Linked DNA regions of Actinomadura rubteroloni. The protein of the gene in region 2 interacts with the protein of the main gene of each other region in a pairwise test. Links are inferred from orthologs where the notes say so. Each region holds a gene or a part of one and is shown on either strand. Other genes may lie near its edges.

Evidence for each region.
Region 1: the proteins of topA (region 2) and BTM25_RS27880 interact in binary tests that used the Escherichia coli proteins (3 or more experiments, as listed by UniProt). The link is inferred for Actinomadura rubteroloni from one-to-one orthologs.

The regions. Positions count from the first base shown.
Region 1 is NZ_MTBP01000005.1:314,853-317,946, reverse strand. The notes cover bases 123-2,906. They hold BTM25_RS27880 (IMPACT family protein), read right to left. Parts: upstream 1,936-2,906; coding sequence 1,309-1,935; downstream 123-1,308. Other genes in these bases: BTM25_RS27870 (DUF3152 domain-containing protein), read right to left, coding at 2,623-2,906; BTM25_RS27875 (TetR/AcrR family transcriptional regulator), read left to right, coding at 2,010-2,648; BTM25_RS27885 (GlxA family transcriptional regulator), read left to right, coding at 380-1,336; BTM25_RS27890 (isochorismatase family protein), read left to right, coding at 123-372. Outside these bases: more of BTM25_RS27890, read left to right, coding at 1-122; more of BTM25_RS27870, read right to left, coding at 2,907-3,094.
Region 2 is NZ_MTBP01000001.1:1,161,013-1,164,591, reverse strand. Bases 22-3,290 are described here. They hold topA (type I DNA topoisomerase), read right to left. Parts: upstream 2,919-3,290; coding sequence 222-2,918; downstream 22-221. Other genes in these bases: BTM25_RS05085 (DUF5703 family protein), read left to right, coding at 3,083-3,268; tmk (dTMP kinase), read right to left, coding at 22-196. Also shown: more of tmk, read right to left, coding at 1-21; BTM25_RS05080 (chaplin), read right to left, coding at 3,424-3,579. UniProt on the Escherichia coli protein: Releases the supercoiling and torsional tension of DNA, which is introduced during the DNA replication and transcription, by transiently cleaving and rejoining one strand of the DNA duplex.

The DNA.
Region 1 (3,094 bases), on a different replicon or contig from region 2:
CCGGTGCTGACCAAGACGTCCCGGAACGCGTTCACCACCACCGGGCTGCAGCGGGTCCTGACGCGGCGCGGCGTCGGGGAGCTGGTGGTGTGCGGGATCCAGACCGAGCAGTGCTGCGAGACGACGGCGCGGGTCGGCGCCGACCTCGGCTACGGGGTGGTGTTCGTGACGGACGCGACCGCGACGTTCCCGATCGCGCACCGCGACGCGCCGCCCGCCGTCCGGGCCGGGCAGGACGTGGCGGCGCTGCTCGCCGACCCCCGCACCCTGCCCGCCGCGGCGGTCGCCGAGCGCACCGAGTACGCGCTGGCGGGACGGTTCGCGCGGATCGCGTCCCTGGACGACCTCGCCCCGGCGGGCCGCCTACACTGACCGGATCGTGACGCGTGTGCTGTTCGTGCTCGTCCCCGGCGTGCACCTGCTGGACCTGGCGGGGCCCGCCCAGGTGTTCTCCACCGCCGCCGACCTCGGCCTGCCCTACCGGGCCGGGTACGTCGCCGAGCAGGAGGACGTCCCGACCGCGCAGGGCCTGACCGTCCGCGCCGGCACCGTGTGGCCGGACCTGTCCCCCGCCGACCTGGTCGTCGTCCCCGGCTGGCGGCGCCGCCCCGCCGACCCCGACCCGGGCCGGATCGGCGCGGGCACGGCGGCGCGGCTGCGCGCCCACCACGCGGCGGGCGGGACCGTCGCGAGCGTGTGCGCGGGCGCGTTCGCGCTCGGCCGCGCCGGGCTGCTGGACGGGCGGCGCTGCACCACCCACCACGCCCTGCACGCCGACCTCGCGCGCCGCCACCCCGCCGCGCGCGTCGTCCGGGACGTCCTGTTCGTCACCGACGGGCGGGTGGTGACGTCGGCGGGCATCGCCAGCGGCATCGACCTGGCGCTGCACCTGGTCGCCGTCCGGCACGGGCCCGCCGCCGCCGCGCGCGCCGCCCGCGCGATGGTCGTGTACGCGCGGCGCAACGGCGACCAGCCGCAGGACGGGATGATGCTGCGGTACCGGGCGCACCTGGCCGACGCCGTGCACCGCGCCCAGGACCTCATCGACGCGCGCTTCCCCGAACCGCTCCCGCTCGCGGCCGTGGCCGCGGCGGCGGGCGTGAGCGAACGGACCCTCACGCGCCGGTTCACCGCCGCGACCGGGCGGACGCCGCTGCGGTACCAGCAGGAACTGCGCGTCGAGCACGCCGAGGCGCTGATCGCCCAGGGCGCGACCGCCGACGCCGCCGCCCGCGCCGTCGGGTTCGGCGACGCGCGCATGCTCCGCCGCCTCCGCGCCGCCCGCGCGGAGCGGGGTCAGGGCGGGGGTCAGGGCGGGACGGGGACCTCGCCGTAGCCCGCCGGGCCGTGCTCGACGGCGGCGCGGCCGCCGGTCGCCGCCGCCGCCCACGCCGCGAACTCCGCCGCGCCGGCGGCGGGCACCCGGACGGTGACGGCGACGTCGGCGCCGTAGCGGACGTCGCCGGGGGCGGGGCCGCGGGCGTGCAGGTCGCCGAGGAACCGGCCGGCGTCGGTGTGCGCGACGCGGACCGTGACGTCGGTGACCGGGAGGAGTTCCACGAGCCCGACCCGGTCCAGGGTGGCGGCGACGACGCCGGCGTAGGCGCGGGCCAGGCCGCCCGCGCCGAGCTTCACCCCGCCGAAGTGGCGGGTGACGACGGCGGCGGTCCCGGTGATCTCGCGGCGGAGCAGGACCTCCAGCATCGGGATCCCGGCCGTCCCGGCGGGTTCGCCGTCGTCGCTGCTGCGGGTGGTCTCGCCGCGGTCCCCGACGACGTAGGCGGTGCAGTTGTGGGTCGCGTCGCGGTGCGCGCGGCGGTGCGCGGCGAGGAACGCGGCGGCGGCGGCCTCGTCGTCCACGCGGGCGAGGGTGCAGGTGAACCGGGACCGGCGCACCTCGACGGTGTGGGAGCCGGGCCGCTGGATCCTGCGCATGACGGGCCGAGTGTAGCCGGGCGGGGGCGGCGGCCCGGTCCCGTCGAGATGCCGGGCGTGTCACACTTGCGTGCGTGAGCGACCACGGGCTGTCCGACCACCGGCTGACGCGCGAGGACATCATCGACGCCGCGCTGGACATCGTCACCCGGGAGGGCAGCACCGCGCTGTCGATGCGGCGCGTCGCGACCGCCGTCGGGAGCGCGCCGATGAGCATCTACCGGCATGTGCGCGGCAAGGACGAGCTGCTGACGCTGCTGATGGACCGGGTGTTCGGGGGCCTGCCGCGGCCGGTGCTGCCGCAGGCGCCCCGCGACCGGCTGCTGGCGCTGCTGCTGTGGCAGCACGGGCAGCTCGCGGGACGGCCGTGGATCACCGAGGTCCTCAGCCGCAGCGACGTCGCCGCGCCCGCGCTGCTGTGGCTGATGGAGGACCTGTACGCGGCGTGGACGGCGTGCGGGCTGACGTTGCCGGAGGCGGCGCGGGCGCACCGCGTGACGTGGGTGTTCAGCTTCGGGGACCTGGTGCAGCGCATCCACCCCGCCTACACGGGCAAGCGGCTGCTGGTCACCGGGGACGTCGACCCGTCGGCGCACCCCACGCTGGACGCGCTCGGGGACGCCTGGAACCCCCACGGCCGGCACGAGCACTTCGCCGGGGACCTCACCGCGCTCGTCGACGCGCTCCTCACCCGGGGAACGGCCAGGGGTTGATCCGGCAGCCCTGCAAGGACTTGGTCTGCTGCACCATCACCGGCGCGCGCCGCCCCCGCCCCGGGCACTGCTCGTGGCCGTGGCCCAGGGCGTGCCCGACCTCGTGGTTCACCACGTACTCGCGGTAGGACGCCAGGTCCGCGCCGTAGGTCACGGCGCCCTGCCCCCAGCGGCGCGCGTTGATGACCGAGCGGGTGCCGCTGCGGCACGACAGCTCCCCGCCCGTGATCAGCGGCGCGCACAGCCGGTCGGTGAGCGACGGGCTCGCCAGCGACACCCGGAACGCGACCGGGCCGCCCGCGACGCGGACGAACCGGGCCCGGCCCCCGTGCCCCCAGCTGCGCGGGTCGTTCAGGATCCGCTGGACCTGCGCGGCGAACACGGCCGCGTCGAACGGCAGGCCGCCCTCCACGTCCACGGCGTACCGGACCGTGCGGGCCGCCCCG
Region 2 (3,579 bases):
GGACCAGCCCGATCGCCGGCGCCCGGTCCAGCGGGGCGTCGTCGCGGGCCAGCACCCCGGCCATCGCGGTGAGCGCGCCGACGCTCAGCCACTGGCCGGTGCTGGACAGCGCGAGCGCCGTTCTCAGCCGCCGCAGATTCGGCGAATCGCCCGGCGGCGCGGCGGGGTCCGGCCGGGTGACGCCCGTTCTGGTCATGTCGGTCAGAGTATCGGCGTAGATGTCACGAGGAGCCCGACTTTGCCGACGTTCGCCGTCGCGGTGCCGGCTTCTTCTTCCCGCCGGTCGCCGCCACCTTCTCGCGCCGCTCGGCGAGCAGTTCCGCCGCCCGCTGGATCGTGATCGACTCGACCTCGTCGCCCTTGCGCAGGCTCGCGTTCGTCTCGCCGTCGGTGACGTACGGGCCGAACCGGCCCTCCTTCACGACCACCGGCTTCTTGCTCGCCGGATCCTCGCCGAGTTCCCGCAGCGGCGCCGCCGCGGCGGCCCTGCGGCCCCGCTGCTTCGGCTGCGCGAGCAGTTCCTTCGCCTGCTCCAGCGTGACCGTGAACAGCTCGTCCTCCGAGCCCAGCGACCGGCTGTCGGTGCCCCGCTTGATGTAGGGACCGAACCGTCCGTTCTGCGCCGTGACGGGTTCGCCGTCCAGGTCGCCGAGCGTGCGCGGCAGCGACAGCAGCTTCAGCGCGTCGTCCAGCGTGACGGTGTCCAGCGACATCGACTTGAACAGCGAGCCGGTGCGCGGCTTGGCGTCCGCCTTCTTGACGCGCTTCTTCTTCTCGCCCTCGGCCGGCGCGGGCGGCTCGGGGATGATCTCGGTGACGTACGGGCCGAACCGCCCGGACTTCGCGACGATCATGCGGCCCGTCTCCGGGTCCGTGCCGAGCTCCCGGTCGCCGGACGGCTGCGCGAACAGCTCCTCGGCCTTCTCCGCCGTCAGCTCGTCCGGCGCGATGTCCTCGGGGATGTTGACGCGCTCGCCGTCGCGGTCCAGGTAGGGACCGTAGCGGCCGACGCGCACCATGATGTTCGTCCCCTTGATCGGGAACGAGCTGATGCCCTTGGCGTCGATGTCGCCGATGTCGCCGACCAGCTCGCGCAGGCCCTCCTCGCCGTTGTCGCCGAAGTAGAACCGGCTCAGCCAGCGCACCCGCTCGGCCTCGCCGCGCGCGATCTCGTCGAGACCGTCCTCCATGTGCGCGGTGAAGTCGTAGTCGACCAGGTTGCCGAAGTGCTGCTCCAGCAGGTTGACCACCGCGAACGCCAGGAAGGACGGCACCAGCGCCGTGCCCTTCTTGAACACGTAGCCGCGGTCCAGGATCGTCCCGATGATCGACGCGTACGTCGACGGACGGCCGATCTCCCGGTCCTCCAGCTCCTTCACCAGGCTCGCCTCGGTGTACCGCGCCGGGGGACGCGTCGAGTGCCCCTCCGCCGCGACCGAGTGCGCCGTCAGCCCGTCGCCCTGCTCCAGGTTCGGCAGCCGCCGCTCCTGGTCGTCGCGGTCGGTGGACGGGTCGTCCGCGCCCTCCACGTACGCCTTGAGGAAGCCGTGGAAGGTGATCGTCTTGCCGGACGCGCCGAACTCGGCGGTCTCGCCCGACGTGGACTCGCCCGTCACGCGGATCGACACGCTGCGGCCGGCCGCGTCCTTCATCTGCGACGCGATCGTCCGCTTCCAGATCAGCTCGTAGAGCCGGAACTGGTCGCCGGACAGGCCCGTCTCGCCGGGCGTCCGGAAGCTGTCGCCCGCCGGGCGGACGGCCTCGTGCGCCTCCTGCGCGTTCTTCACCTTCGACGCGTACACGCGCGGCTTGTCCGGGACGTACTCGCCGCCGAACAGCGCGCCCGCCTGCCGCCGCGCCGCGTTGATCGCGGTCTCCGACAGCGTGATCGAGTCGGTTCGCATGTAGGTGATGAAGCCGTTCTCGTACAGCTTCTGCGCCACCGACATCGTGTACTTCGCCGAGTAGCCCAGCTTGCGGCTGGCCTCCTGCTGCAACGTCGTCGTCCGGAACGGGGGGTAGGGCTTGCGCGTGTACGGCTTGCTCTCGACCGACTTGACCTCGAACGGGCGGTCCTCCAGCCGTCCGGCCAGGCCGCGCGCCGCGTCCTCGTCCAGGTGCAGCGCGTCGCGGGTCTTCAGCGTGCCGTCGGACGCGAAGTCACGGCCCTGCGCGACGCGGCGTCCGTCCACCGCGACCAGCCCGGCCTTGAACCGCGTCGGCTCGTCCGGCTTTCCCGTGTCGAACTCGGCCGCGATGTCCCAGTAGTGCGCCGGGACGAACGCGATCCGCTCCCGCTCCCGCTCCACCACCAGCCGCGTCGCCACCGACTGCACCCGGCCCGCCGACAGCTTCGGCATGACCTTCTTCCACAGGACCGGGCTGACCTCGTAGCCGTACAGCCGGTCCAGGATGCGGCGCGTCTCCTGCGCGTCCACCAGCCGCAGGTTCAGCTCGCGCGGGTTCGCCGCCGCGGCGCGGATCGCGTCCGGGGTGATCTCGTGGAACGTCATCCGGTGGACGGGGACCTTCGGCTTCAGCACCTCCTGGAGATGCCAGGCGATGGCCTCGCCCTCGCGGTCCTCGTCCGTCGCGAGAAGTAGCTCGTCGGCCTCGGCGAGCAGCTTCTTCAGCTTGGCGACCTGCGCACGCTTGTCGGCGTTGACCACGTACAGCGGCTCGAACTCGTTCTCGACGTTCACACCGAGCTTGGCCCACGCCTCGCCCTTGTACTTGGCCGGTACCTCCGAAGCGCTCCCGGGCAGGTCCCGGATGTGGCCGATACTGGACTCCACGACGTAGCCGCGGCCCAGGTATCCGGCGATCGTCTTCGCCTTCGCGGGCGACTCGACGATCACCAGCCGGGTGCCGTCGTCCCCCGGCTCGCCGCGCTTCGCAGTGCCGTTCTTGGCTGGCACAGTCGCTCCAACCTCACCGTCTGTTCTTCGTGCACGTAGCGGTTCCGCCGTTCTCGACCGGGCGGATCCCGCGTCCCACCGCGCCCAGACAGGATGACACGTCACCGCCCGTGTCACGGACCGCGCGGCCTCCCGTCCGGCCTTCGCACGTCATAATGGATGCAATGGTGGAGTACACCTACCTCGTCCTGCGTCTGCCCCGCGGCACCACTCGTGACACCGCCCGGCGGCTGCTTACCGAGCACGCCGAGCACGGCGGCTGGGAACTCGATCGGCTGCGCCTCTACCCCGACGGTAGCCGGAGAATCCGACTGCGCCGCAAAGTCATCCGGCAGGTGCGGACGTTCTGACCCGCTCCCGCCCGGAGCGTAGCACTAGGTAGGAAAGCCCTGACGGGTCGTAATCATTCCCCGCGCCCGAACAGGACTTTGCCCGCCCCGGACCGCGCCGTCGGGACGGGCAAAGCCGTTCGTGCCGCTCGGCCGGGTCGCCCCGGCCGACGGGGTCAGCGGCGGCGCAGGCCGCGCGTCATGCCGACCATGCCGGCCGCGGCGGTGAACGCGGCGGCCACCAGGACCAGCATCGAGTTGCGGTTCGCGCCGCCGGTCGGGCTGTCGGCCGCGACGGTCTTCAGGGCGTCCGCGGGGAGGCTCACCTCGTG